3 regions of the Chryseobacterium indologenes genome follow, and region 1 is predicted to be linked to each of the others. Evidence: riboswitches for the same ligand, from Rfam matches in the RefSeq annotation. Region 1 holds a riboswitch; each other region holds the start of a gene.
What was found. A riboswitch is a leader RNA that binds a small molecule or an ion and turns the genes downstream of it on or off. The one in region 1 is predicted to bind S-adenosylmethionine.
Positions count from the first base shown of each region.

Region 2: another riboswitch for S-adenosylmethionine. It lies ahead of DYR29_RS17950 (alpha/beta fold hydrolase); the one in region 1 lies ahead of DYR29_RS14285 (TonB-dependent receptor plug domain-containing protein).
Region 3: another riboswitch for S-adenosylmethionine. It lies ahead of DYR29_RS17185 (SusC/RagA family TonB-linked outer membrane protein); the one in region 1 lies ahead of DYR29_RS14285 (TonB-dependent receptor plug domain-containing protein).

Region 1 is NZ_CP074372.1:3,168,821-3,172,106, forward strand. It holds gene DYR29_RS14285 (TonB-dependent receptor plug domain-containing protein) at 1-1,728, opposite strand, end outside; SAM riboswitch class I at 1,823-1,928, opposite strand; gene DYR29_RS14290 (alpha-amylase family glycosyl hydrolase) at 2,198-3,286, opposite strand, start outside.
Region 2 is NZ_CP074372.1:3,961,976-3,965,261, forward strand. It holds gene DYR29_RS17945 (MGH1-like glycoside hydrolase domain-containing protein) at 1-1,720, opposite strand, end outside; SAM riboswitch class I at 1,909-2,015, shown strand; gene DYR29_RS17950 (alpha/beta fold hydrolase) at 2,082-3,026, shown strand; gene DYR29_RS17955 (ACT domain-containing protein) at 3,026-3,286, shown strand, end outside.
Region 3 is NZ_CP074372.1:3,805,591-3,808,876, forward strand. It holds gene pckA (phosphoenolpyruvate carboxykinase (ATP)) at 1-646, shown strand, start outside; gene DYR29_RS17180 (type II 3-dehydroquinate dehydratase) at 745-1,152, opposite strand; SAM riboswitch class I at 1,397-1,495, shown strand; gene DYR29_RS17185 (SusC/RagA family TonB-linked outer membrane protein) at 1,579-3,286, shown strand, end outside.

The sequences.
Region 1 (3,286 bases):
CTTATCAAATCCAAGAATTCTGGCAGCTTCACTATCGTTACTGAATATTCCTTTGGTAACAATCTTTGAGCCGGAAGTAGAGATATCCGCGTATGAGTTATTGAAATACTGCTGCTGAAGCGAAGGCGCTCTGAACCCCGTTCCAACCGCTGCTCTTATTGCATAATTTTTTACGAACTCATATCGGACGGCAAGCTTTCCATTCAAGGTATTTCCGAAATCTGAATAATTTTCAAATCTGGCAGCCGCATCAATATTCAGTTTTTTATCTAAATCATACGAAACATCCGCATACACGGCCGTTGAATGTCTGTCTTTTTTCAAGGCATTGTTTGGAGAAAATCCGATAAAGGATTGAGAACCACCTGCACCAAGCACTGTCGATCCTTCAGTGGCAACATTTCCATTGATGTCATATTGGGTATAAGAAGCTTCATCCCCAGCTTTGATCTGGTATTGTTCAAATCTGAATTCTCCCCCGAAAGCAATATTGAATTGTTTTATATTTTTTGAAACATCAAGATTAACAGTATTCTGAAGGAAGCTATGGGCTCCTGCATAAAACCGGGTTGGAGATTTTGCTCCCAGGGAAGCATTATTGGTATTGCTTACGTTATAATTGAAGGTATTGCTGCCGAATGTATTACTTATGTCAAACAGCCAGTCATTGACATTATATTTTGCACCTACAGCATAGGAAATATCATATACCTGAGATCCAAGAGTGGCCTGAAAACCATTCGGATAAATGGATGAAACTACATTAGACTTTTCGCTCGGCAGTCTTCTGAAACCAAAGCCTTTTCCTTCTTTAATACTAAAGCCTCCGAAAGAATATACTTTAAAATTATCATTAAAAGGGTATTCTGAATTGAAAAACAACTGTCCCTGTCTAATTTGGGCATCTCCGATCTGAAAATTGAAATCATCACGGGTTAATCCTCTTTTTTCAATTTCTGCATCATCCGCAGCTCTGGCAGCTTTTACGGCTTCAGCGTCACCTGCAAATTCATAAGCGAAATTATCTCCGAAAATATCTAAATCGTGATTTTGAGTTCTAGTAGTTTTTCCTCTGTGGCTTAACTGCAGGGAAAGGTTGATATACCCGTCTTTTTTTCCTAATGAAGTTCCGTAATTGACTCCCGCCTGGTAAGTGTCTCCATCATTTCTCCCGGTCAATCCGTAAGTAAGGCTTGCTGAAGCTCCTGCATTTTTTTTAAGAATAATATTGATTACTCCTGCAATGGCATCAGACCCGTATTGTGCTGCTGCACCGTCTCTTAACACTTCTATTCTGTCAATAGCAATGACAGGAATTGTGCTCAGATCTGTTCCTACAGAACCGTTTCCCACGGTATTCTGATAGTTGACCAAAGAGGTTGTATGTCTTCTTTTCCCGTTAAGCAATACGAGAACCTGGTCGGGACCCATTCCTCTTAAAGTTACAGGATCAATATGTTCTGTACCATCAGAAGCAGACTGCCTCACTGCATTAAAGGATGGGATCACATAATTCAGAAGATCCTGAGCCGTCATTTGCGGAGAACTCCTTTGGATTTTGTCAATATTGATAACATCTACAGGAACCGGTGTTTCCAGTTTTGTTCTTTTGACATTACGGTTTCCAACGATGATAATATCTTCGATTTGTTTTCCTTTTTCCTCGTTTTCCTGAGCAGCAGCCAAAACGGCCCCAAGCAATAATACCGCTGTACTTAATTTTTTCATTTTTGTTCTTGCCAATTAATAATAACAGTCTGACGGATATTTCCGCAGATATACAAGACTTCAAGAAATGGAATTCATATAAGAATATTGACTTCACTTATCTCCCCCTCAGGGTTGGAATTAGCACCTTTACACTTCTGGAATCATGCAGGTTGCTAAGGTTTCTTTGGGCCAAATCCCTCCACCTTTCTTGATAAATCTACTGCAAAAGTAGACTAATTTTTTAAATATACAAAAAAGCAGATCTGCTGTACTGCAAATCTGCTTTATTATTTTATAGAACTTGTGTAAAGTTTTATTTTTGAAACATTAAGATGATATTAAGACGATAAGAGTATTAAGATAAGCTTCGCTTTAAGCTTAAAAATCAGAATGATTCATCTTAACTACACTTTATTTCTTAAATCCTTCTTAATGGTTTTAATATATTCAACATTTTTATAAGTCTAAACAACTTCATAGTTTATTTTTATTTGATCATCATCTTTTGAATGGCAGTTCCTGTTTCCGATTTCAGCTGAACCAGATAAGTTCCTGCAGGATAGCTGACTTTCATTTCATAAGTTCCGTTTTCTTTATTTAGCTTGAATGAATCCAGCTTTTTACCGGTCATATCAAAAATCAAAATTTCTCCGTTTTTCGCTTTATTAAAAATTAATTTTGCGACTCCGTTTTGTATCGGATTATCCGCAATCTGAAGCGATAATTTATGTACAGCGTTTGGATCTGTTGTTGACAGAGTACCTGCATAATTTCCGAAAATTCTGAACTCTCCCGGCTGTAAAGTTATCGGAGTTGTGGTAGAAGCTACATTCAGGATATTATCATCCATCAGATTCTGCCATTGCCCTGTGTAAGGAAAGTAAGGAACAACATTTTTTGCAGAGGTATCATAATTAGCCAATACCACTACATTTTTTATTCCGGTTGTTATAGCCTGATCATACAGATAAATTCTCGTAATCAATCCATTTGGATCATTAGTCAGGTTATTGGATTCTATACTGTACGTTTTAGTTTTAAAAATCTGATGGGTATTTCTGATCGTAATTATTTTAGCCCATGTATCATACACGGCTTTTCTGTTTACGTTTGTATCATAGTTTAAAGTGAATGCAACAGGCTTTTCATCGGTTCTGCACCCGTTGTTGATGGTACCATCCGCACATCTGTTGATACTGAACTCATATCCTAATTCCCCAAACTGCCAGATCATTTTCGGGCCGGGAATGGTAAAGAAAGTCGCTCCGAAAGTCTTCATTCTTTCAAGAGCAGTATTAAGATTTTTAACATCATAACTTCCATTAACAGCTCCGTAAGCAAGGTTTTTAAACATCAGCCTTTCTTCATCATGGCTTTCTCCATACCCTACAGCGCGCATATTGGTAAAACCATGAAGGCTATGATTCATTCTGTCATAATTACTGTTGTCTTTATATCCCATGGTATTCTGGTTATAAGGATCGGTTTGTTTATTCCAAAGCATCACTCCCTTTCCTTCTGCTACTCTGTAGTTTGCCCATTGCTGCTCTTCTGCATCCGTTCCCAGGTGTTCAAA
Region 2 (3,286 bases), 790 kb from region 1:
ACACCTGATAATACTGGGCTAGCTCCATTGCAATACGCATCATATTCAGTGCATACATTGCCATCCAGCTTGTTCCGTCTGCCTGCTCAAGATGCTGACCGTCCTTTAATTCCATATTCCGGTCAAAAGCACCAATATTATCGAGACCAAGAAAGCCTCCTCCAAAAATATTTTTTCCGTTTTTATCCTTTCTGTTCACCCACCAAGTAAAATTCAGCAGTAACTTTTGAAATACTTTTTCTAAAAATAATAAATCCGGCTTCCCATTATTCTTTTCATCAATTTTAAAAACACGGAAGCAGGACCATGCATGTACTGGTGGATTTACATCACTCATATTCCATTCATAGGCAGGAAGCTGTCCGTTGGGATGCATATACCATTCTTTCGTAAGCAATAAAAGCTGTCCTTTGGCAAATTCTGCATCAATAATAGAAAAAGGAACACAGTGGAATGCCAGATCCCAGGTAGCATACCATGGATACTCCCATTTATCAGGCATAGAAATAATATCCTTATTGTGAAGATGATTCCATTCCGTATTTCTTACGTATTCACTGAAATTTCTCGGCGCTTCAAAGTTCGGATCACCTTTCAGCCATTTTCCGATATTGTAGTGATAGAACTGCTTATTCCAAAGAAGTCCTGCAAAAGCCTGTCGCTGAACATTTCTCTCATCTTCATTTACCGTATCATTCTGAATTTCCTGATAAAACTCTTCCGCTTCAGCCTGTCGGGTATTAAAAATTTCATCAAAGTTTTCAAAAGGGTCATCATTTTCCTCAGGACTTAATCTGAATTCAAAAATTTTAGATTCTCCTGCACCCACTATTTCATCAATCAGAAAAGATGCTTTTGTTCCTCTTTTTTCAGGGTTTACAGTATCTCCCTGATGAATAATAAAATCATTGATGCCATCTTTGAAATAAGTATTCTCTGTTTTAGGAGTTCCGTAAAGCTTAGAGGTATTTGTCTCGTTATCACAGAATACACTTTGTGCATTTGTGTTTCGCGAATAGACTTTTTTGATCGAAATGCTGTCGTGTCCTATATTGATACTTCCGTCATGAGAAGCATTCAGCTCTGCCTTATAAGTGTTATACCCCCATTTCCAATTATTTCTGAACCATGCAGTAGGTGCTACGACAATAGGTGCATCATGCTGGCTTCGGTTGCAGACGGTTACTCTGGCCAGTATATCATTGTGATCAGCTTTACAGTATTCAATGAAAATATCAAAATATTCATCATTATAAAAAATTCCGGTATCGAAAATCTCATATTCCGGTTCCTTTTTACTGCGTCTTCCATTTTCAGCAAGAAGTTCATCATAAGGAAACTCGTTGATCGGGTATTTATACACCATTTTCATATAGCTGTGAGTGGGTGTATTATCCAGATAATAAAAGATTTCTTTGATGTCTTCACCATGATTTCCCTGAGGGTTACTCAATCCGAAGAACCGTTCTTTTACCATTTTATCTTTTCTGTTCCAAAATGAAAAAGCAAAACAGAATAACTGTTTTACATCAGAAATTCCGGCGATGCCTTCCTCACCCCAGCGGTACGCATAACTTTCAGCGTTATTATGATTGGTAAAATCCCAGGCATTCCCGTTTGAGCTGTAATCCTCACGTACATTTCCCCACTGCCGGTTACTTACATACGGGCCCCAGTTTTTCCATTTGGTATCTTGTAATCTTTCTTTTTCGGCGCTCATATCTCATCATTTTTCCATACGAAGTTAGTTTTTTTGAAAAATAATTCCAATTTTTTTCATCTGAACAATTATTAATATGCTCTTGAAATACTTGTATTTAAGGGCTTTTTAAAATATTAAAATAATTTTTTTTTGAAATTAAAAGAAAAGAACTACCTTTGCACCATTCGTTCATTTAAATATTGAAAATGTTATCAAGAAAGGTTGAGGGATTAGACCCTATGAAACCTTAGCAACCCTTTGCGCAAGCAAAGAAGGTGCTACGTTCTACCAAAGTATTTTGGACAGATAACTTACTGAAGTTCTTTTCAGCCATTTCCTGTGGCATTTTCAATTGTATTTGTATAAAAATATAATAGAATTGAAAACAGAACTAAACTATATTAATCTTTCGTATCAAACCAATTCCCAAAAGGAATACCATATCCCGTTAAGCTATCAGCTTTTTGGGAAAGATCTGTTTACAGCACCCATCATTTTAATCAATCATGCACTTACCGGAAACTCAGAGGTATCCGGAGAAAAAGGCTGGTGGAAACAGTTGGTGGGAGAAAATCAGATTGTTGATACTGATCAATACACTGTTCTGTGTTTCAATATACCCGGAAACGGCTATGACGATTTTTTAATTGAAGACTATGAAGATTTTACCCCTTCAGATATCGCAGCGATATTTTTGAAAGGGCTTGAAGCTTTACATATCAAAAACCTATATGCCATTATTGGAGGCTCTCTGGGAGGAGGAATTGCCTGGGAAATGCTTGCCAAGCAGCCGGATCTCGCAGAAATATTTATTCCTATAGCCTGTGATTACAGGACACACGACTGGCTTCATGCACAATGTCTGGTTCAGAAATTTTTATTGAATGATAAAGACGAACCGCTACAGAAAGCAAGAATTCATGCTATGTTGTGTTACAGAACGCCACAGTCGCTCAATGACAGATTTCAAAACCAATATAACCAGGAAAAACAACGTCTGGAATCAGAAGACTGGTTGGTTTATCATGGTAATGCGCTAAACGAAAGGTTTAGTTTAAAAGCATACAAACTGATGAATCATCTCTTGATGAATATAAATGCTGATGAAACAGCACTAGAGAACATACAGGCACGAATGCACATGATCTCCGTAGATACAGACTTATTCTTCCCGGCTTCTGAAATCCGAATGTGTTTTGAAAACTTAAAAGAGAAAAATAAGAATGTTTCTTATCACGAGATCCAATCTATACACGGGCATGATGCCTTCCTAATGGAATATCAACAATTAAATAATATCATTAAAAACATTTTACAGAAGTAATGAAAAATGCTAACGAAATAAAATTTTTGAAGAACAGATCAATCGTCAAATTTGAAGGAGAAGATTTCCTGGGAGAAATCGGGATTGACGGACGAATTTTTAAAGCGCTTACTTTAGCGCGTATCAGTGTGGGAGTAATCTCTCAGCAAGCCATAGAAAACGGAATTTCTATTCTGGTTCAGGAAATTGATGCCGAAAAAGCAGTCGCTTGTCTTATTGATGAATTTGAAGCAGAAAGAAAATCTGGAAAAGTTTCCCAG
Region 3 (3,286 bases), 640 kb from region 1:
AAATACAAGAGTTTCTTATCCAATTTATCATATCAACAAAATTGTATTGCCATCTAAGGCTGGTCATGCGAAGAAGATCGTTTATCTTTCTGCAGATGCATTTGGAGTACTTCCTCCGGTTTCAATCTTGAATGAAGATCAGGCTCAATACCACTTCCTTTGCGGTTATACATCAAAATTAGCAGGAACGGAAAGAGGAATTACTGAACCTCAGCCATCTTTCTCTCCGGCATTTGGTGAAGCATTCCTTACATTACACCCAACAATGTATTCTAAAACATTGATCGGTAAAATGCAGGAGCACGGAGCTAAAGCTTATTTAGTAAATACAGGCTGGAATGGTACTGGAAAGAGAATTTCTCTGAAAGATACAAGAGCAATTATTGATGCAATCATTGACGGTTCTATCGATAATGCTCCTAAAACTCAGGTTCCAATCATGAACCTTGAGATTCCAACTGAGTTACCAAACGTTTCTACAGGTATTTTAGATCCTAGAGATACCTATGAGAGTGCTTCAGAATGGGAAGAAAAAGCAAAAGATCTTGCATCAAGATATATCAAAAATTTTGAGCAGTACTGTGATACTGAAGAAGGTAAGAAATTAGTTGCTTCAGGACCTCAATTGCAGGAACAAACTATCTAATAGTTATTAATAGCATACAAAAAAGCCTCATCATTGATGAGGCTTTTTTATTTTTTATATCTGCTGTGCAATCTATAGGAAGAATATAAGCCGAAAAATTACTTCAAGCTTAATAAAGCCAACCTATACCCATCCATCCCAAAACCAGATAAAACTGCATCCGTATTTGCTGCCGTTACAGACTTCTGCCTGAATTCCTCTCTTTTGTAGATATTGCTGATGTGAACTTCAAGCTTTGGTTTTCTAATGTTTTTCAAGCAGTCAGCTATTGCATAAGAATAATGGGTAAAAGCTCCCGGATTAATTATTACAGCATCAAAATCGTCTTCCTGAAGTCTGTTAATAAGTTCCCCTTCAATATTTGACTGGTAATATTTTAATTCATGAGATTGAAACTCGGATTTTAAAATTTCCAAATAGCTTTCCATAGAAACATTTCCATAGATTTCAGGTTCTCTAGTGCCTAACAGGTTGAGATTAGGTCCGTTTATAATCAAAACTTTCATACTATAAATTTAGAAACTTTTTTTAATTAATGATCAGAAATTTCAGCATAGATTGACTTTTATTGAATTGAATTATTAATAATGATATTTGTCATGTTTGATAAAATGATAATAACTACAACTCCTTGCAGTAATGGGTTTTATTAAAATCTTATGTTAATTTTTGAAAAATTATCATGAAAAAATAATAAGTCTACTTGTTTTGTAGACTAAAAGTTTTTAGCTTTGCAACCATATTTCGATCGGCTTATAAAGAAAGATGGAGGGAACTGACCCTATGAAATCTTGACAACCTACCCATTGGGCAAGGTGTTACGTTCAGCCTTTTAAGGAAAAATAAGCAATTGGTTAATCGTATTTATCGATGCCCTTTGCTGACTTTTCTGCAAAGGGCAAAATTTTAATATATGATAAATAAAATTGATTATGATTAGCAAAAACCTATTCTCTGCTAAAGCCTGGATTCCTCCGGTTGCTGCATTTTTTCTTGGAGTTACCGGTGTACATGCACAGAATTCCAAGCCGAAAAAGGATAGCCTTCATGAAAAAGAAATTGATGAAGTTGTAGTCGTAGCCTATGGAAAAGCTAAAAGAAACAGCTATACCGGTTCCGTTGCTACAATTTCAAGTGATAAGATCAATAACAGACCTGTAACCAATATAACCAAGGCATTGGAAGGGCAGGTTGCCGGGATTCAGACAACGAGTGCATCGGGACAGCCTGGTGCGGTTTCTACCATCCGGATCAGGGGGATTGGTTCAATAAGTGCTTCCAGCGATCCGTTATATGTGGTAGACGGAATTCCTTTTGACGGAAATATTAACTCTATAAGCCCAAGTGATATTGAATCCATCAGTGTTTTGAAAGATGCTACAGCGAGTGCGTTGTATGGGTCAAGAGGAGCAAACGGGATTATCATCATTACCACAAAATCAGGTAAAAAAGGAGAAGCAAAAGTTAATTTTAATATCAGTCAGGGATTTTCCGGAAGAGCTGTAAAAGATTACGAACAGGTAAGTACAGACCAATACTTTCAATTATACTGGGAAGCCTTGAGAAACGGATACCAGTCTGGAAAAGTATCTTCTCAGCAGGCTGCGCAAATGGCAACAGACAACCTTGTCTCTACTCTTGGGATCAATCCATATGGAACAGCATATCCGAAACCTGTAGGAACAGATGGGAAATTATTACCCGGTGCATCACCACTTTGGAATGATGACTGGAGAGATATTCTGCAGAGAGTGGCTTCAAGAAATCAGGTAGATCTTGATATCAGCGGAGGAAGTGAAAAAAGTAATTATTTCTTTTCATTGGGATATCTGGATGATAAAGGGATGGCGATTGAATCAGGATTTAAAAGATACAATACCAGATTAAAGATCAATTCTGAAGTAAAAAAATGGCTGAATGTTGGGGTAAACTTAAGTTACACAAACAGCATTCAACAAGCGCCGACTTCTTCAGATTCTAAGGCCAGCAATATCATCAATGCTGCTAGATTTATTCCTTCATTTTATCCTTATTATGAAAGAAATGAAGACGGAAGCTATATTTTAGGGGCAGACGGTAACCCGATTTATGATTTTGGAAAGTACAGACCTACCAATGCACTTCAGAATCAGAATGCAGCTGCAACATTGCCATTAGATAAAAACGAAAATAAAGAAGATAACTTCTCAGGAAAAGGATTCATGGAATTCACTTTCTTACCGGAGTTGAAATTCAAAACGAGTTTTTCTGTTGATTTGGTGAATTATAACGGACATTATTATTCAAATCCGTTGCTGGGACAAGGCGCTGAGATTGGAGGTTCAGTAACGAAAACCAATACCAGAACACTTTCTTATACAACCAGCAATATTCTGACATACGATAAGAAATTTGGGAAGCACCACGTAAATGCTCTGGCAGGACATGAATTCTATAAATACGATTATCAAACTATTTCAGGAACAAGAAGTCAGTTCTCACTGCCTTATTACTATGAGCCGGATGCAGCTTCTCTACTGGGAAGTTTCAGTGGAAACAGTAATAAATTAAGCTTATTGAGTTTCCTTGGAAAGGTAGAGTATGATTATAACAATACTTACTTTTTATCAGCATCAGGAAGAGCAGACAGTTCTTCAAGAT